Regions from separate parts of the Blautia sp. AF32-4BH genome, predicted to be linked through region 1. Evidence: predicted binding sites of a transcription regulator. Region 1 holds the regulator's gene; each other region holds the start of a gene.

Region 1 (6,722 bases):
CCTTTGTCCTGGCTGAGCTCTGCGGCATCCCGCTTGCAGCAGCTCTCTGGAAACGGAAAGGGGAAAAGCAGATTCAGTTTTAAGTATAGAAAAGAAAAACAAAAAGGCTGTTCTTTGCGAAAGGCAGCCTTTTTTGCATACCATAAGATAAGAATACACAGGGGCTTATGGATGAAAGAGCAGGAAAATCTGACAGGAAAAGGAATTACAGCCGCCGTGCTGGATACAGGGATTTTTCCCCATATGGATTTTGACGGCCGGATTGTAGCCTTCCGGGATCTTGTGTACGGGCGGGAGACGCCTTACGATGACAATGGACACGGAACGCATGTCTGTGGTATCCTTGGCGGAAGTGGAAGAGCGTCCGGCGGAAAATACCAGGGTGCGGCACCGGGATGCCGGTTTGTCGTAGTGAAGATTCTGGACCGAAGGGGAAATGGAAGAAAGCAGGATATCCTCGCGGCGATTGACTGGGTGTGCAAAGAGCGAATAAGACTTAATATCCGCATTTTAAATATTTCAGTGGGAACAACAGAGCAGGAAAAAACGGTGGATGATCTGCTAGTACAGGCGGTGGAGCGCGCCTGGGATGACGGGATCACTGTTGTGACAGCGGCCGGAAATCTGGGGCCCGCTCCGGGCAGTATTACGGCGCCGGGGAGCAGCAGAAAAGTGATCACCGTGGGAGCGGGCGATCTGCTGGAGCCAAGAAGAGGAATCTCCGGATGCGGCCCGACACGGGACTGCGTCTGCAAACCGGATCTTGTCGCGCCTGGAAAACGTCTCATTTCCTGCGCGCCTGGAAGAAGCAGGAAGGAATATGTGGTGAAGAGCGGCACCTCGATGGCGGCACCGCGGGTGTCCGGAGCCGTGGCTTTGGCACTTGAACGGGTTCCGGATCTTACAAATGTCCAGGCGAAAATGCTGCTTTGCGAATCGGCGAGAGACCTTGGCCTTCCGCGCAACCGTCAGGGGCATGGGATGCTTCAAACAGACCGTTTTCTGTCTCTTCTGTGAGACACTGTGCGGCAGCATAAAAAAAGAAAAATGAAGGAAAACACCTCTCATCCTGCAAAAATTGTGTGAATTTATGGGAAAATGCCAAAAAATCAGGCGAATTTTGACTTGACAAGCTATAGGATACTTTATACAATAAACGGGAATAGAAAAAGGAGGCCTACTATGGAAAAAATTCAGATGACCACTCCTCTGGTAGAGATGGATGGAGATGAGATGACCAGAATTCTCTGGAAAATGATCAAAGATGAGCTGCTTCTCCCGTTTATTGACCTGAAAACGGAATATTACGATCTGGGACTGGAACACAGAAACGAGACGAACGATCAGGTAACCGTAGATTCCGCAAACGCTACCAAGAAATACGGTGTAGCAGTCAAATGTGCCACCATTACGCCGAATGCAGCGCGTATGACCGAGTACAATCTGAAAGAAATGTGGAAGAGCCCGAACGGAACGATCCGTGCCATGCTCGACGGAACCGTTTTCCGTACCCCGATTGTCGTAAAAGGCATCGAGCCGTGCGTGCGCAACTGGAAAAAACCGATCACGATTGCCCGTCATGCATACGGAGATGTCTATAAAAATGCAGAAATGCGCATTCCGGGACCGGGAAAAGCAGAGCTGGTTTATACGGCTGAGGACGGCACCGAGACAAGAGAGCTGATCCACAACTTCACCGGCGCCGGTGTCATTCAGGGCATGCACAATCTGGATAACTCCATAGAAAGCTTCGCGAGAAGCTGTTTCGAGTACGCACTGTCCACGAAACAGGATCTGTGGTTTGCAAGCAAGGATACGATTTCCAAGAAGTATGATCACCGCTTCAAGGATATCTTCCAGGAGATCTTCGATGCAGAGTACAAAGAGAAATTTGCAGAAGCAGGCATTACCTACTTCTACACTCTGATCGATGACGCCGTTGCCCGCATCATGAAAGCAGAGGGCGGCTTTATCTGGGCCTGCAAGAACTACGACGGCGATGTCATGAGCGACATGGTATCCTCCGCCTTCGGTTCCCTTGCGATGATGACTTCTGTTCTCGTATCCCCGCACGGATATTACGAGTACGAGGCTGCGCACGGAACCGTACAGCGCCACTATTACCGTCACTTAAAAGGTGAGGAGACATCCACCAACTCCGTGGCCACCATTTTTGCATGGACCGGCGCACTCAGAAAACGCGGGGAAATGGATGGAAACGCAGAACTTTCCGCATTTGCAGACCGTCTGGAAAAAGCAACGATCGCAACGATCGAGAGCGGAAAAATGACAAAAGACCTTGCGCTGATCACCACCATGGAAAATCCGACCGTATTAAACAGCCGTGATTTCATCCTGGCCATCCGCGAGGAGCTGGAGAAATAATTAAACGAAGCAAAAAAGAAAGCCGATCCGGCATTCCCGCAAAAAGGGATGCGCCGGACCGGCTTTTTCTGTTTTGAATTTTCCGGGGAAAACCAGGCCTATTCGGCAAGCTCTTCCCATTTTTCATACAGCTCTTCGAGTTCCGCGGCAATCTCTGCTTTCTCTTTGCTTAATTTCACACACTCTGCCACATTCGTTGCGACTTCCGGTTTCGACATTTCCTCATCAATTTCCGAATCGCGTGTCTCAAGCTCTTCAATTCGTTTCTCCGTCTTTTTCAGCTCGTTTTCTTTCTTGCGGAGACGTGCCTGTTCTTCTTTCTGCGCTTTCCAGTCCAGCTTTGTGGAGGAGGCTTCGGAAGGAGCCGCTGTTTCTTCCGGAGCGGCGGCATCGGCAGCAGGAGCATAGATGCGGGTCAGCTCTTCTTTTTTCTCCAGATAGTAATCGTAATTTCCGATATAGTTGACGAGTGTTTGTCCCGTCAGCTCCAGAATCCGGGTTGCAGTCTGATTGATAAAGTAACGGTCGTGGGAAACGTACAGTACCGTTCCAGTGTAATCCTTCAGCGCGTTTTCCAGAATCTCCTTTGATACGATATCGAGGTGGTTGGTCGGCTCGTCGAGGATCAGGAAGTTGGCGTTCGAGAGCATCAGCTTGGCAAGGGAAATTCGTCCGCGCTCACCGCCGCTCAAGGTATGAATCGGTTGGAAGACATCGTCGTTTGTAAACAGGAAGGCGGCCAGCACATTTCGGATTTCGGTGTTTGTCAGATATGGATACGCGTCGGAAATCTCCTGGAAAATGGTCTTTTCCATGTGGAGCACCTGATGCTCCTGATCGTAGTAACCGATCTGTACACGGCTTCCAAGTGTAAAAGAGCCGACATCCGGGCGGATGACTTCGTTTAAGATCTTTAAGATCGTCGTTTTTCCCGTTCCGTTGTTTCCGATGATTGCCACGCGCTCGCCGCGCTTGATTTCGAAATTCAGATCCTGGAAAAGCGTCTGTCCCGGGAAGGCTTTGGAGAGGTGCTCGACGGTCAGCACATCGTTTCCGCTTGTGATGCGCGGTTCCAGACGGATCCGCATATCGGAGCGTACTTCGGTCGGCTTTTCCAGCACATCCATTTTGTCCAGCATTTTTTCACGGCTCTCGGCGCGTTTGATGGATTTCTCGCGGTTGAAAGATTTCAGCTTTGCAATGACTTCTTCCTGATGGTGGATTTCCTGCTGCTGGTTGACCCAGGCATGGTAAGCGGCTTCACGGAGCATTGCTTTTTTCTGACTGTAGGCGGTATAGTTTCCCTCAAAAGTTGTTACTTTTTTATTGTCCACTTCAACGACTTTTGTGACAACGCGGTCGAGAAAGTAACGGTCATGGGAGACGATCAGGACGGCTCCGCTGTAATTTAAAAGATACGTTTCGAGCCAGGAGATCGAGTCCATATCGAGGTGGTTGGTCGGCTCGTCGAGCAGAATGATGTCCGGTTTGGTGAGCAGCAGTTTACCAAGTGCCACGCGGGTCTTCTGACCGCCGGAGAGGGAGTCCACCTGTTTTTCAAAATCGCTCTCGGAAAAGCCAAGACCTTTTAAAACACCGACGACTTCACTGCGGTACGCGTATCCGTTTTCCAGTTCAAAGGTATGGGAGAGGCGGGTGTAGGTGGAAAGAAGTTCATCCAGCTCTGTACCGGATTTTGTATTCATATCACTTTCCATCTGACGGAGGCGTTCCTCCATATCGATCAGATTCTGTTTCGCGGTCAGCACTTCCTGGTAAATGGAAAGGTGTCCGGTCAGATCCTGATGCTGGGCGAGATAGCCCATCGTCTTTCCTTTGGAGAGGATGACCTCTCCCTCATCGGCCCTCATTTCGCCGATGATGATTTTTAACAGCGTCGATTTTCCGGCGCCGTTGATGCCGACCAGTGCGGCTTTTTCGCGTTCTTCTATATGAAAAGATGCATTTTTGATAATTTCCGTTGTCCCGAATGCTTTCGAGATATTCTGACATGCAAGAATCATGTGGTTCCTCCAGATAACATATTTCTGTATTTTGACATAATACACCATCCTTATTATAGAGAGTAATACACAAAATTTCAAGAAATCTTTGACAATTTTCTATCAACCATATATAATATGAATATATGCAGGTGTAAATAAGGAGGAATTTATCTTGGAAGAAAAAGGAATTTCGCGGGCAGTTATCAAAAGACTTCCTAGATATTATCGTTACCTGGGCGAATTGCTGGAGGACGGAGTAGAACGGATCTCTTCCGGTGAGCTGAGCGAGCGGATGAAAGTGACAGCTTCCCAGATTCGCCAGGATTTAAATAATTTCGGCGGCTTCGGCCAGCAGGGGTATGGTTATAACGTGCGGTATCTGTACAGCGAGATTGGAAAAATTTTAGGTCTGGACAGAGTCCACAATATGATTTTTGTCGGAGCCGGAAATCTGGGACAGGCGCTTGCTAATTATGCGGCCTTTGAAAGAAGCGGATTCAAAACGGTCGGTATTTTTGACGTCAACCCGGTATTAAAAGGAATCTCCGTGCGCGGAATTGAAATCCGCATGGCGGACGAGCTTCCGGAATTTATCAAGGAACACCATGTAGAGATTGCGGCTTTGACACTGCCAAAAGCAAAAGCGGTAGAGATGGCAGAGATTCTCGTGGACAACGGTGTAAAAGCAATCTGGAATTTTGCACATACCGATCTAAACTTAAAACTTCCGAAAGATGTGATCGTCGAGAACGTCCATCTTTCCGAAAGTCTGATGCGTCTCTCCTACAATCTGACCAGATATGAGGCGGAGCATCCAAAGAACAATTAAGAAACCAAAACAAAAGCAGGAGAGTCTTCGGGAAACCGGAGACTTTTTCTGTTCACTTTCCGGATAAGGCAGGAAAAGGAGGAAAAGCGATGAAACGGATTCTTACAGCAGCACAGATGAAGCAGGCAGACCGCAATACGATCGAAACCATGGGGATACCGTCCCTGGTACTGATGGAGCGCGCAGCGCTGTCCTGCGTGGAGGAGCTTCAAAATGGAACATGGGATACAGGAAAAGTCCTTGCTGTGTGCGGTCCCGGAAATAATGGAGGGGACGGTGCGGCAATTGCACGGATTTTAAAGACGAAAGGGGTGGATGCGGAACTGTTCTGTCTTGGAAATCCGGAAAAATACAGTGAAGGCATGAGAGCACAGAAGAAAATTGCGGAAAATTATGGGGTCCGTGAGGTTAAGAATCCGGATTTCCGGGAATATACTGTTATCATAGATGCCATCTTTGGAATTGGCGTATCCCGTCCGCTGGCAGGGGAGTACCGGAGGGTAGTGGAAGCAATCTGCGCAAGCGGTGTTCCTGTTCTTGCCGTGGACATCCCTTCGGGGATCCACACGGATACCGGAGAGGTCCTTGATGCGGCGGTGAAAGCCAGAGCCACGGTGACATTTGCCTGTGCAAAGCCAGGGCTTCTCTTTGATCCCGGAAAACGATATGCCGGAGAGGTCCTGGTCCGTGATATCGGAATCGGCTTTGATGCAGGAGAAGAGGAGACGCCCTGGTACGGTTCAGTGGAAAAAGAAGATCTGGACCGGTTTCTTACCCGCACGCCGATGGGAAATAAGGGAACCTTCGGAAAGGTGCTGGTACTTGCCGGTTCCGGTGCCATGTGCGGAGCCGCTGTTTTGTGTGCCAGGGCAGTCCTTGCATCCGGTGCCGGCATGGTAAAGGTTGTGACAGAGGAAAGAAACCGTACGCCGCTTTTCTGTGCCCTGCCGGAAGCAATGGCGGATTTCTGGAAGGAGGATGAGCCGCTTCCGGAAGAAGCCCTGCTGCAGGATCTCGCCTGGGCGGACGCTGTTGTTGCGGGACCGGGACTTTCCAAAAGCCGGACGGCAAAAGAACTGCTCGTTTTTACGGTGCAGCACACAGAAGTTCCTCTTGTTCTGGATGCAGATGCGCTGAACCTGATTGCAGAAGATGCAGAGATTCTTTCGGGCTGCCGGGCAGAAAAAATTTTAACGCCTCATGTAGGAGAGCTTGCACGGCTGCTGCACATGACCATTGCAGAATGCCAGCGTGACCCGGCAGGAAGCGCCGGAAGGGCAGCCGAAAAATACCAGGCCTGCTGTGTACGAAAGGATTCCGTAACCGTGACAGCAGAGGAAGGGCGTGAGCAGTATTACATAAACACAAGCGGAAGCAGTGCGCTTGCGACGGCGGGAAGCGGCGATGTGCTCGCGGGAATCACAGGCGCCTTTGCAGCAAAACGTCAGTGTGAAAAAAACGAGAAAAAAATCAGCCTTGCCAAAACAGCGGCACTGGCGGCA
Region 2 (6,722 bases), on a different contig from region 1:
GAACGAATTGAAGAGTTTACCGCAGCACTTCGCAAATACATGCTGTAACAAAAAACCATTTCTTACGGTTCGCTGAATTTCGGCGAACCGTAATCACAGTTTTCAGGAGATATTATGGAAAAAGAAAAGAAAGTAAAAGATGTTGACTTCGCGGACAGCGCGGTTCCGTCTTCTGCCCGGAAAAATGTAGTAACCATGTTTATGATCATGCTTGGCTTCACCTTCTTCTCGGCAAGCATGTGGGTCGGCCAGCAGCTCGCTGACGGCCTCGATTTCTGGGGCTTTTTGGGATCACTGATCCTTGGTGGAATCATTCTTGGTATTTATACCGGTCTGCTCGGCTACGTCGGTGCAAAAACCGGTCTGTCACTTGATCTTTTGTCCCAGAGAGCCTTTGGCGAAAAAGGTTCCTATCTGCCGTCAGCCATGACCAGCTTTACGCAGATCGGATGGTTTGGTGTCGGTCTTGCCATGTTTGCAATTCCGGTTTCCAAGGAGCTGCTCGGCGGAAGCACTGCGGCACAGTGGGGACTTGTTCTTCTTGCCGGCGTCTGCATGACCGCCTCTGCCTATTTTGGTATTGAATCTCTGACCATCGTCAGCTATATCGCTGTACCAAGTGTTGCCATTCTCGGAACGATCGCCATGGTCATGGCCGTAATGAGAGGCGACGGAACGATCATCGATCAGTTTGCCAAATCCAGCGGATCTCTGACTATCATCGGCGGTGCCGGTCTTGTCATCGGCTCCTTCGTTTCCGGCGGAACCGCAACCCCGAACTTCGCACGTTTTGCAAAGGACGGAAAAGCGGGTGCCATCACCACGGTTGTGGCCTTCTTCATCGGAAACTCCCTTATGTTCTTCTTCGGTGCCGTTTCCTCGATCTTTGTCGGCGGAAACGATATCTTCGAGGTTATGGTCCGCCTGAACCTGTTCTACCTGGCTGTTCTCGTTCTCGGTCTTAATATCTGGACTACAAACGACAACGCTCTGTATACCGCAGGTCTTGGTCTTGCCAACATCTTCCATCAGAGGAAAAAACCGATGGTTCTCCTTTCCGGTATCATCGGAACGGTTGCCTCCGTATGGCTGTACTACAACTTCTGCGGCTGGCTCAACATTCTGAATTGTACCCTGCCGCCGGTCGGCATGATTCTGGTGCTCGCCTACTTCATGAACAAAAAGGACTTTGAAACCGATCAGCCGAAGCTTAAAACCGTAGACTGGTTTGCGGTTGCCGGTGTCATTCTCGGTGCCATTGTTGCGAACCTCTTATACTGGGGCATCGCTTCCATCAACGGCATGGTTGTTGCCGCTGTATGCTACTGTGTCGGTCAGGCCGTAAACAAAAGAAAATAAGCAAAATCGTCCTGAATATGTTCCTGTATCTTATCTCCGGAACATGTTCAGGGCTTTTTATTTTTTCGGATTCGCGTTATAATATATGCATAACTCTGCATAGTTACAATTTTCGAAGCGAAAGGAAACTACCCGGATGATCCATTCCACCGTATCTGCTCCCAAAGGAGAAAAAACAAAATACCGTCTTGCCGAATCCATGAAGGAGTGCATGAAAACAACACCCGTTGAAGAGATCACCGTGCGCCAGATCTGTGAAATCTGCGGTGTTACCCGCCAGACCTTCTACCGCAATTTTCTCGACAAATACGATCTAATCAACTGGTACTTTGATAAATTACTGACAAAATCCTTCGAACATATGGGGCGCGGAACGACCGTTTTTGACAGTCTGGAAAAGAAATTTACCTATATTCAGAAAGAAAAAGCTTTTTTCGCCGCTGCCTTCCGCTACGACAAGCAGAATTCTCTGCGTGAGCACGATTTTGACCTGATTCTCGCGTTCTACGAAAATCTGATTCACGAAAAAAGCGGCAGTCCGGTTTCACCGGAAATGCATTTTCTTCTCGAAATGTACTGTCAGGGTTCCATCACCATGACCGTAAAATGGGTGCTTACCGGCATGGATCTGACACCTTCCGAGTTTGCAGCTCTTCTCGTCCGGGCAATGCCGGAAGACTTAAAAAAACTGTTCCGGAATCTGCAGCTGCTCTCTTAGAGCGCGTGTCAAAGTGGGGCTTGCAGATTGCGGAAATGGTTTTTCAGACACTCTCTGGTTATTTTTCACAAATTTTGTTCTGTTGTTTTTGTCACAATGGCGATTTTTTTTAAAGTGTTACACTTCGCTTCTTCTGTCACTTTCTTTTTCCCTTCCGGATTTGTTAATATAATAACAAGTTCAGTAAAACCATTTATTCATTTTAGAAGGGAGTTTTTCAATCATGGCAAATCGTATTAATTTAAATGCAACCTCTTATCACGGAGCAGGCGCTATTGCCGAGATCGCAAATGAAGCAAAGGCACACGGCTTCAAGAAAGCTTTCGTATGCTCTGACCCGGATCTGATTAAATTCAACGTTACTTCCAAAGTAACCGATATTCTGACCGCAAACGGACTCGACTATGAGCTTTACAGCGATATCAAGCCAAACCCGACCATCGAAAACGTAAAACACGGCGTAGAAGCTTTCAAGGCATCCGGCGCTGACTATCTGATCGCCATCGGCGGCGGTTCTTCTATGGATACCTCCAAAGCAATCGGTATCATCATCGCAAACCCGGAGTTTGAGGATGTCAGAAGCCTTGAAGGCACTGCACCGACCAAAAATCCATGCGTACCGATCATCGCTGTTCCGACCACAGCCGGTACTGCTGCAGAGGTTACCATCAACTACGTTATCACAGACGTTGAAAGAAAACGTAAATTCGTATGCGTTGACCCGCACGATATGCCAATCATCGCAGTTGTTGACCCGGATATGATGTCCTCCATGCCAAAAGGACTGACCGCTTCTACCGGTATGGACGCTCTGACCCACGCAATCGAGGGTTACACCACAAAAGCTGCATGGGAAATGACTGACATGTTCCATCTCAAAGCCATCGAACTCATCTCCAAATCTCTGCGCGGTGCTGTCGCAAACACCAAAGAGGGACGCGAAGGAATGGCTCTTGGCCAGTACATCGCAGGTATGGGCTTCTCCAACGTAGGTCTTGGAATCGCTCACTCCATGGCACACACCCTTGGTGCTGTTTATGATACCCCACACGGTGTTGCATGTGCCATGATGCTTCCGATCGTTATGGAATACAACCAGGAGTGCACCGGTGAGAAATACCGCGAAATCGCACGTGCCATGGGCGTTACAGGTGTAGACGAAATGTCTCAGGAAGAGTACAGAAAAGCAGCGATTGATGCTGTTAAGAAGCTGTCCGCAGACGTTGGAATCCCATCTGTTCTCGAGGCAGTCAAAGAAGAAGATCTGCAGTTCCTTGCAGATTCCGCACACGCAGATGCCTGCGCACCGGGCAACCCGAAGGATGCAAGCGTAGAAGATCTGAAGGATCTGTTCCGCAAAATCATGGCGTAACGAACACAATTCGTTTCCCACATGCGAAGCGGATATTCGCAATCCGCTTCGCTACTTGCTCATAACTGAATAACTGTTCCGCAGTTTATCAGAAGGAGCTTGCACTCCTCCTGATACAAGCAAGTCCCCCCCCACTGCTTATTGCTTTTCGCAATGGAAGCAGGGGACTTACTTGATTCGGTTAAATCACCCCGGAAAACAGAAATTTTTATCCTGTTTTCCGGGGTGATTTCTCTTTTTATTCTACTGTATTTCCGTCTGCATCCACAGTCACAGTATTGACCGTTGCATTATCGAGAACCATATTGATCATGCGCTCCATCATGATATTGCGCACTACCGTATCTTCCCCGTAATAGTCATTGGCTGCCTTCAGGAAATCTTCCTGCGACATATTGGCATTGGCTGCCTCATCGTTTAAGATCTGCTGGTAATCCTGGTCATCTGTTGTCCAGCCTTCTGCCTCTTTTACGGCATCCAGAAGAAGGGCACTTTTTGCCATCGTTCCTGCATACGTTGCTTTCTCCTGATTGTAGGTCGCTCTGTCCGCATACTGCTCCAGATAGTCGTCCAGGGAAATGCCGTAATTCTGAAGATAAGCGGTATACCGTTTATCGTAATCTTCTTCGCCAAGGGTGATATAGGATTTCGGAATTTTGTGAAACGTACAGCCGTCTGCCACCTGCTGCATCGCGTCATTCTGCAGATTATTTTCCGCTGTCGTCTCATTTGCAGCCTCCAGCTCTGCGCGTTTTCCGGCACGGTATTCCTCCACAGTACTGTAATCTGTATTTTTTGCTACCCATGCATCATCGAGCTCCCATCCGTCAATGTTTTCTGCCGGGCGGGTAAACGCATTTACCGTAACGGTAAACACAACATCTTTTCCTGCCAGATCGGTACTCTGATAGCTGTCAGGGAATTTCAGGTTCAGATCCTTTGTCTCCCCTGTTTTCATTCCAATGACACCATCCTCAAATCCATCGATGAAGGTACCGGATCCGATCACCAGATTGTAGGAATCGCTGCTTCCGCCGTCAAACTCCTTGCCATCAACTTTGCCAACATAGGCAATATCGGCGGTGTCGCCTTTTTGTACGGTGGCATCCGGATCGTCCATGGTGACAGCTGTCTCTGCCATAATGGCCGTCTGTACGTCATCATCCGTTACCTGCTCTACTTTCTTTTCCAGTGTGAGCTTTTTGTAATCTCCAAGCGTTACACACTCTGCCGGATCAACTTCCTCATCGACAACCGGAATCCCGTCTACATCACTCGGGGAAGCGTATTCCTCAGAAGCTGTGCTGTCGGACGATGTGCTGCCTGCGCTCGACGCATCGGATGCTGAGGAAGCGCTTGTGCTGCTTGCGCTTGATACGGAACTGCTGCTTGTTGTATTGTTTTTTCCACATCCGCTCACACTGGCTGCTCCCAGTGTCATGAGCAGAAGCATGACTGCTGCTTTTCTTTTCATTCTTGAATTTTCCTCCATACTACGCCGTTCCCGGCGCGTTGTAAATCTCATTTTACCATACTTGTCTGGTAAAAAAAAGGCTGGGGCTCCGATTTTAGAAATTCTTATGATTTTCGACCGTAAAATCGCCTGGATTGCGCTAAAATGTGTTTGCGTTTTGCCGAAATCAATGTTAGAATGTTCATAGACTGGCATTGTATGTTCCGATGCCCACATTATTTTTTGCAGAGGAGGAATAGAGGGATGAAACCCTGGATTATCGTATTAATCGTATTAGCTGTCATCGCTGTCATCCTTGGTCTGCTGTATTACTTCGGTAAAAAAGCACAGACAAAACAGGCCGCACAGCAGGAACAAATGGAGGCCATGAAACAGACTGTCTCCATGTTGATCATAGATAAGAAAAAGCTTCGCATGAAAGATTCCGGACTTCCACAGATGGTCATCGACCAGACACCGAAAATGATGCGTCGTGCAAAACTGCCGATCGTCAAAGCAAAAGTCGGTCCGAGAATCATGACCCTGATCTGCGACGCTGCTATCTTCGATCAGATCCCGGTAAAAAAAGAAGTCAAGGCTACCGTAAGCGGTATCTATATCACCGGAGTTCGCGGCATCCGCGGTTCTTTAGAGCAGCCGGCAAAGAAAAACGGCTTCTGGCAGAAAATGCTCCGCAAGGCACGCGGCGAGGAAAAATAAAATTTCATCTGAAGCAAAAAGAAACACGCTTTGCGTGTTTCTTTTTGCTTTCGCGGCAGTCGCCAAGGTCTCGTGCAAGCCCGGACTTTGGCTCGTTGCTCGCGAAAATACCCGAGTTGAATGATTTTCATTCTTCCCGGGTATTTTTTTATAAATTCAGTTTTCCGCCTTCCCGCGGTCTTACCTCGATATCGATTACGCAGTCCCCCACGTAGCTGTCGTTGATGTCGAGCGCGTATTCTGCCTTCAGTAAAATCTGATCCGGCGTCTCTTTCATTCTGACCTTCGTCGCCGCAACTCCCATGTTGATCATGCCATATGGCGTATGATAAAACGAAATGTTCTTTTTATCCTCCTCAAAAATCATATGGACATCAATGAGGCCGCGCTTGCGCACCTCGAGGGCGTTTTCCGTAAATTTGATCATGTTGTGCGTCATCATGTCAAAGCCTTCGGTTGCCTCGTCGTAGATCAGAAAGTGATGGCCGTTTTTCTTGTAGTACGAACCCGTCGTCATAACCTCCACCGGTTCTTGTTCGCCGGATTCCTCATCCATCAGATACTGCAGTCCGCGGATGCTGATGAGTACGTCTTTTTCCATCCTTTTCTGATGTTCCTCTCTCTTTTCTGTATGTCGTTTTTAATAGTTTTCAATCTGTACCTGTTTCGTATCGCTGATCTGCTCCGGCAGAACGGAATGTGCGAAGGCATTGAACCGCTCCACGCCGTCGCTTGCGAAGAACTGGTATTTTTGACGGCCCAGCTCATCGTTTCCCGGATTCTCCAGATCCAGCTCCCGCAGCAGTCTGCGCAGTGCCTGTGAGGTTTCGTATGCCGGGTTGACGAGTGTTACTTTTTCTCCGACTACTTTCCGCAGCAGAGAACGCAGCAGCGGATAGTGGGTGCATCCCATAATCAGCGTGTCGATGTCTTTATCCAGAATCTCTGCCAGATAGCGGCGCGCCACTTCCTCGGTGATCGGATCTTTTGTCCAGCCCTCTTCCACGAGCGGCACAAACAGCGGACACGGTTTTCCGTAAACGGTGATCGCCGGATCTGCCTCGGTAATGAGCTGCTGGTAGAGGCCGCTCTGAATAGTG
Region 3 (6,722 bases), on a different contig from region 1:
AAATGCCGCTATCTCTCCGTCGATTTCCGAAAACTGAAAATGACCGGAGCAGAGGTGCTCGCCGTTCTTGCCATCGGCATTCCGGCATCCGTCACAAACTTCATGCAGAGCATCGGCGTGACGCTGACGAACCGATTTTTGCAGCCGTATGGAACGGACAAAGTTGCAGCGATGGGAATTGCTTTGAAAATTATTATGATTTCTGTTCTTGTGATGGTCGGCTTCGCTTTTGGCGGACAGCCGCTGGTCGGATACAATTATGGAGCGAAAAATAAAAAACGTCTCAGTGAGACGATCCGCTTTGCCTTCCTCCTGGAAGTGCTGACCGGTGCCGGAATGGCGGTTGTGCTCGGTGCGGCGGCTCCGCTTCTCGTGGGACTGTTCTTAAAAGAGGCGGATGTCATTGCAGCGGCCCAGCAGATCCTCCGCGTCCAGCTCATTGGTATGCCGTTTGTTGGTATCGTACTCGCATCGACCTGTATTTTCCAGGCGATCGGAAACGGGGCAGGAGCAATGATTCTTTCAGCAGGACGTCAGGGCGTGATTTTTGCCATTGTAATTTTCTGCGCTTCAAAACTTGCCGGTTTTTCCGGTGTTATTGCCTCCCAGCCGGTTTCTGATTTTCTGACCGCATCGGTGGCTGTGATGATTCTGCTTCAGTGGAAAAAGAAAGAATTTGCAAAATAAGAAAGAACAGCAAAGCGGCTGCGGCACAGCGTTCCGGAACGGGAACCTGCCGCAGCCGCTTTTGGCGTGCGCAAAAAAACAGAATTCCTGCACAGGCGGCCGCTATGTCAAAAACACGTAAAAGTGATGAAAAAACGTCTCTTAATTCGGCAGTATTACGGGATTGCATTCTGAGAAAACAAGATATAAAATGGCATGAGATTCGACAAAAAGGGGAAGCAAAAACATACGACAATAGGGAGGACATCACATGGCAACAAAGAAAAGTGCAGTAAAAGATCTGACAAACGGCAGCCCGGTAAAACTGATTCTGGGGTTTGCACTGCCGCTGCTGCTCGGCATGCTGTTCCAGCAGTTTTACAGCATGGTCGATACGATTATTGTAGGAAAATTCTTAGGCGCGAAAGCGCTCGCGGCTGTTGGCAGTACAGGTTCGATCAACTTCATGATCGTGGGATTCTGTATGGGAGTCTGTAGCGGATTTGCAATTCCGGTTGCGCAGATGTTCGGGGCAGGAGACCGGAAAGCGCTGTGCCGGTATGTAGGAAATGGAGCCGTCCTGGCCGGTATTCTTTCCGTGGTGATGACCGTTCTTGTCTGCATCTGGTGCCGCGACATTCTGATTCTGATGAAAACCCCGTCCGATATTCTGGACGGTGCATACGCTTACATCTTTGTTATTTTCCTCGGAATTCCGCTTATGGTGCTCTATAACCAGACATCAGCAATCATGCGGAGCCTCGGCGACAGCCGCTCCCCACTGATTTTCCTCGGTATCTCTTCAATACTGAATATCGTGCTAGATCTTGCGCTGGTCCGCCCGATGGGAGTAGCGGGAACCGCGTGGGCGACGATTATCGCGCAGGGAGTCTCTGGATTCCTGTGTCTCTTTTATATGAAGAAAAAATTCACCATCCTTGCTTTTACGAGAGAGGACTGGAAGCTGCATAAGCATTATGTGCTTAATCTGTGCAATATGGGAATCCCGATGGGACTGCAGTATTCAATCACCGCGATCGGAAGTGTTATTTTGCAGACCGCTGTCAACGGCCTTGGTTCCACTGCGGTTGCATCTGTTACGGCTGCCGGTAAAATTTCCATGTTCTGCTGCTGTCCGTTCGACGCGCTCGGCTCCACTATGGCGACGTATGCCGGACAGAACGTCGGTGCGAAGAAGATGGATCGTGTCAACACCGGTATTTTGACAAGTTCCATTATTGGAAGCGTGTATTCCGTGGTCATTTTAGGAGTCATGTTTCTGTGGTCCCGCCAGATTTCGCTTCTCTTTGTAGATGCATCTGAGACGGTCATCCTCGACCAGGCGCGTCAGATGCTGCTGATCAACATGGTATTTTACATTCCGCTGACCCTTGTCAATGTCGTACGCTTTACCGTGCAGGGCATGGGCTTCAGCAAATTTGCAATCCTTGCCGGCGTCTGCGAGATGATCGGCCGTTCGGTGGTAGCCTTTTTCCTGGTTCCGTATTTTGGTTACACCGCAGTCTGCTTCGCAAGCCCGGTGGCATGGATTCTCGCCGATCTGTTTCTCGTTCCGGCGTACCTGTACTGCGCAAAAACGCTTCGTTCTCTTTTTGAGAAAAATGCGCAGATGATGTAAGCCGTGCCGCAAGATGGACAAGCTGTTTCAATTCTGGTATAATGGAGCCTGGATTTTAGGAAAGCTGAAAAAGAATCCCATAGAAGAGAGGAAGATATCCTATGAAACAGTCGGTATTAGAATATAAGAAACTTCTGGAGCAGGAAGGCCTTCTGGTGGAATTTGCAGAGCCGGAAGGAAAAGAAGGAGAGGACAGACCCGTTACCCTCGTAACGTATTTTTCGGGCGGAGCGGATCAGGGAACGCTGTTTCTCTGCAAAGGAGCTGCATTCAAAGAGGCATACTTAAAAGACGCCGTAAACCGCGGTGCTGTTGCCTATGTAAGTGAAAAAAAATACGAAGCGGGAAAAGAAATTCCGGCGCTCATCGTCAACGATGCCAGAAAAGCACAGTTTGTGCTGGGTGAGGCGTTTTACGATTATCCGGCAAAGTCGCTGCATGTCACGGCGCTGACCGGAACAAAAGGAAAGACAACGACAGCCTACTACCTGCAGTCGATGCTCGATGCCTGCCTGAAAAAACAGGGCGGAAACGGATGTGCACTGTTAAGTTCGATTGAATATTACGACGGAAAGACGAGAGAAGCATCAACGCTCACCACGCCGGAATCCCTGGAGCTGTGCCGTCATATGCGCAATGCCGTAGATGCAGGCCTTTCCCATATGGTGATGGAAGTATCCTCCCAGGCGCTCAAATACGAGAGAGTCGGAAACACGCATTTTGATACCGCCATTTTCCTGAACATCTCCAAGGACCACATCAGCCCGACGGAGCACAAGGATTTTGATGATTATTTCCAGTCGAAATTAAAGATCTTCGACCGCTGCACCTGCGCCTGCGTGAACCTGGACAGCGACCATATCGGGGAAATCCTGAAAGCTGCGGCAAAATGTGAGCGCGTCGTTACGTTTGGATCGAAAGAAAATGCTGTAATCCGCGTGAGTGATATCAAGCCGGGCAGAGGAAAATTCTATTTCCATGTGGCAGGACCGGATTTCTCGGAAGATTTTACCCTGCCGGTGCACGGAGCCTTCAATGTGGAGAATGCCGTAGCTGCCATTGCGGCTGCCTGGTCGATGGGAATCCCGGTTTCGCTGATCAAGGAAAGCCTCCTTGACGTCACCGTTCCGGGAAGGATGGAGACGTATGAGAGCAGCGCGGGCGAGGTCACGGCGATCGTGGATTTCGCGCACAATGGCCTGAGTTTTGAAAAAATGTTTGATACCGTAGCACTCGAATACCCGGGAAGCCGCGTAAGCGTTGTGTTCGGAACCCCGGGCGGAAAAGCATTCAACCGCAGAAAAGATATGGGTGAGATTTCCGGAAAACGGGCGGACCGGATTTTCCTCGTACCGGATGATCCGGGAAACGAAGATCCGCAGGCGATCTGTGAGGAGATCGGCGGGTACATAGCAAAGGAAGGTGCATCCTTCCAGATCCGCATGGACCGCGGAGAAGCAATCCGGGAGGCGATTCTTGGCGCCGTACCGGGAGAGGTTGTTCTGATCCTTGGAAAAGGCGCGGACGTGACGATGCACGTCGGAAACGGAAATGTGCCGTACCGGTCAGATGCCGTCTATGCAAAAGAGGCGCTTGCCGAATATGGAAATGCATTTGCCGAAGCGGCAACGGCTCGTGAAACAGAAGAATAGAAGCAAAAACAGAAAAAAACAGAGCAAAAAAGACACGGAACAGAAAAATCCGTGTCTTTTTTGCGTCTGGCGGCAGCAGAAATGAAAATCAGACAGGAAATTTGGCGGATACATCCTACAAAATGTAGAAAAGAAGGACAGAAACTAGCCCGTATGACGAAAAGTTGTTAAAAATATAACGAACGAAAGTTAGACGTGTGAAACTAAACACAGAAAGCAAAAACCCGGGAACCATGCGGAAAAAGACGAATTCTGCGGGATGAAGGACAAAGCTGTAAGTTTTTGGAAAGAATTCTTGTGAAAAAGAACAAAAAATGGTATAATTGTATTGAAATATATCCAGAACACCCCTTCTGGAAGCGTACGGGCTCAGTGAGAAAAAAGATTTCACGAAAATGCTCGAAAAAAACACTTGTTAAATTCTTGTCATAGTGCTATGATAAGGAAAGTGAAAAATTTATCAATCACAAAAACCAACTAGGGGTATTTTAGAAAGGAGTATTTATGAGCAGCAAGATTACCATCATTGGAGCTGGAAGCGTTGGATCTACGATCGCCTATACACTGTCGAACGAAGACATCGCGTCTGAGATTGTTCTCATCGATATTAACAAGAAAAAAGTAGAGGGAGAGGTTATGGATATCGCGCAGGGTACCTGCTTCCGCGATCCGGTCTCCATCATCGCAGGTGAGTATGAGGATGCCAAGGACTCTGATATCGTAATTATTACTTCCGGTATTGCAAGAAAGCCTGGCCAGACCCGTATTGAGCTGACCCAGACCAACGTAAACATCTTAAAATCCATCACACCGGAAATCGTAAAAGCGGCTCCGAATGCCATCTACATCATTGTAAGCAACCCGGTTGATATCATGACCTACGTGTTTACAAAGATCTCCGGACTTCCGGAAAACCAGATCCTTGGTTCTGGTACCATGCTGGATTCCGCGAGACTTCGCTGCGGACTGTCTGAACACCTCAACATTGCCCAGAAAAACATCCACGCTTACGTATTCGGTGAGCACGGCGATACTTCCTTCATTCCGTGGAGCGGCGCTTACGTTTCCGGTGTCAGTCTGGACGAGTACTACGAGACCGTAGAAAAAATGGGCAGGAACGTAACCAAGATCGACAAAGATGCTATGCTGGAGTACGTAAGAACTTCCGGCGGACAGGTTATTGCAAACAAAGGAGCTACTTTCTATGCAGTATCTGTTGCAGTATGCAAACTGGTAGCAACCATTCTTTCTTCTTCCGATTCTGTAGCAACCGTATCTTCCATGATGCACGGTGAGTACGGCATCGAGGATGTATGCTTAAGCACACTGACCCTCGTTGGACCGAAAGGCGTACAGGGCAAGATTCCGATGCGTATGACAAAAGAGGAAGTAGAAAAACTCAAAGCAAGTGCCGACGCATTAAAAGCAGTTATCGCACAGATCGAGCACTAAGAGCGGGCAATAAGCTCAAAACATAAAATTTATGGCAGTGGCAGAAAGTGCGAAAGAGCGGTATCTCCCACTGCCTTAACGTGCGCCTGAAGAAATTTTCCGCCGGGTGTACATAAAAAGAGTACCGGAAACTTTTCCGGTGCCGGACAGAAGATACCGCAGGCAAAATGGAAACCAATAGGAGTAACAAGAAAGGAGCAATTCCATGACCTACAGTTATTTTCCGGGCTGTACGCTGAAGAACAAAGCAAAAGATCTGGATCACTATGCCAGAGAATGCGCAAAAGTTCTGGGATTTGAACTGGAAGAAATTGAAAACTGGCAGTGCTGCGGAGCTGTGTATCCACAGGCATCCGATGAAATCGCTACCAAACTTTCTTCGGTTCGCGCCTTAGCAGACGCCAAAGAAAAAGGACAGGATCTGATCACAGTCTGTTCCGCCTGTCATCACGTGATCAAACGCGTAAACGATGACATGGCGAATGTAGAAGACATTCAGACAAAAGTAAACAACTACATGGCTCTTTCCGAGCCATATCTTGGCGAAACGAAAGTACTTCATTATCTGGAAGTGCTGCGTGACGTCGTTGGATTTGACAAGATCAAAGAGAAAGTGGTAAACCCATTAAAAGGAAGAAAAATCGGCGCATATTACGGCTGTATGCTGCTTCGTCCGAGCACCACAATGCAGTTTGACGATCCGGAAAATCCGACAATCATTGAAGACTTTATCAAGGCCCTTGGCGCAACACCGGTCGTATATCCGATGAGAAATGAGTGCTGCGGCGGCTACATATCCCTCAAAGAAAAGAAAATGGCATCCAACATGGTAGACCAGATCATGGCATCCGCATCCTACAAAGGAGCAGAAGAACTGATCACTGCATGTCCGCTTTGCATGTACAACCTGCGCAATAACGGAACAAAAGAAGGTCTTCCGGTTACCTACTTTACCGAGCTTCTTGCAGAAGCACTCGGCATCAAAGAGGAGGTGCAGGCATGAAAATTGCAACATCCGATGAAATCCGTGCCATCGCCGGTGTGGATACCAGAAAATGTATGAAATGCGGTAAATGTTCCGCATCCTGTCCTGCTTATAACGAAATGGACATCCGTCCGCATCAGTTTGTATCTTACGTACAGAACGGCGATGTGGAAGCACTGATGAACTCCAAGTCCATCTGGAAATGCCTCTCCTGCTTCGCATGTGTAGAGCGCTGTCCAAGAGACGTAAAACCTGCCAAACTGATCGAGGCAGTTCGTCTTTCCGTGATCCGTCAGAGAGGAGAGAATTATCTTTCTCCGGATGAAAT

What was found. The regulator Rex, encoded in region 1, represses fermentation and respiration genes when NADH is low (regulators of the CRP and FNR family bind a similar motif). The targets are predictions, from matches to a motif close to ATTGTTAANTANTTAACAAT.
Region 2: the regulator Rex is predicted to act here: its motif matches at 2,237-2,256, upstream of fucO (lactaldehyde reductase).
Region 3: the regulator Rex is predicted to act here: its motif matches at 4,369-4,388, upstream of DWZ44_RS05425 (L-lactate dehydrogenase).

What each region holds. Positions count from the first base shown of each region.
Region 1 is NZ_QTVL01000001.1:395,233-401,954, forward strand. Features, by position in the region: gene DWZ44_RS01890 (MATE family efflux transporter) at 1-83, shown strand, start outside; gene DWZ44_RS01895 (S8 family peptidase) at 172-1,017, shown strand; gene DWZ44_RS01900 (NADP-dependent isocitrate dehydrogenase) at 1,183-2,385, shown strand; gene DWZ44_RS01905 (ABC-F family ATP-binding cassette domain-containing protein) at 2,484-4,409, opposite strand; gene DWZ44_RS01910 (redox-sensing transcriptional repressor Rex) at 4,564-5,220, shown strand; gene DWZ44_RS01915 (NAD(P)H-hydrate dehydratase) at 5,310-6,722, shown strand, end outside.
Region 2 is NZ_QTVL01000004.1:86,133-92,854, forward strand. Features, by position in the region: gene DWZ44_RS06625 (phosphoribosyltransferase) at 1-48, shown strand, start outside; gene codB (cytosine permease) at 115-1,359, shown strand; gene DWZ44_RS06635 (TetR/AcrR family transcriptional regulator C-terminal domain-containing protein) at 1,496-2,077, shown strand; gene fucO (lactaldehyde reductase) at 2,301-3,449, shown strand; gene tig (trigger factor) at 3,688-4,923, opposite strand; gene DWZ44_RS06650 (hypothetical protein) at 5,167-5,622, shown strand; gene DWZ44_RS06655 (DUF1934 domain-containing protein) at 5,771-6,223, opposite strand; gene murI (glutamate racemase) at 6,263-6,722, opposite strand, start outside.
Region 3 is NZ_QTVL01000003.1:156,178-162,899, forward strand. Features, by position in the region: gene DWZ44_RS05410 (MATE family efflux transporter) at 1-687, shown strand, start outside; gene DWZ44_RS18060 (hypothetical protein) at 660-962, shown strand; gene DWZ44_RS05415 (MATE family efflux transporter) at 938-2,305, shown strand; gene DWZ44_RS05420 (Mur ligase family protein) at 2,407-3,957, shown strand; gene DWZ44_RS05425 (L-lactate dehydrogenase) at 4,462-5,409, shown strand; gene DWZ44_RS05430 (CoB--CoM heterodisulfide reductase iron-sulfur subunit B family protein) at 5,615-6,412, shown strand; gene DWZ44_RS05435 (4Fe-4S dicluster domain-containing protein) at 6,409-6,722, shown strand, end outside.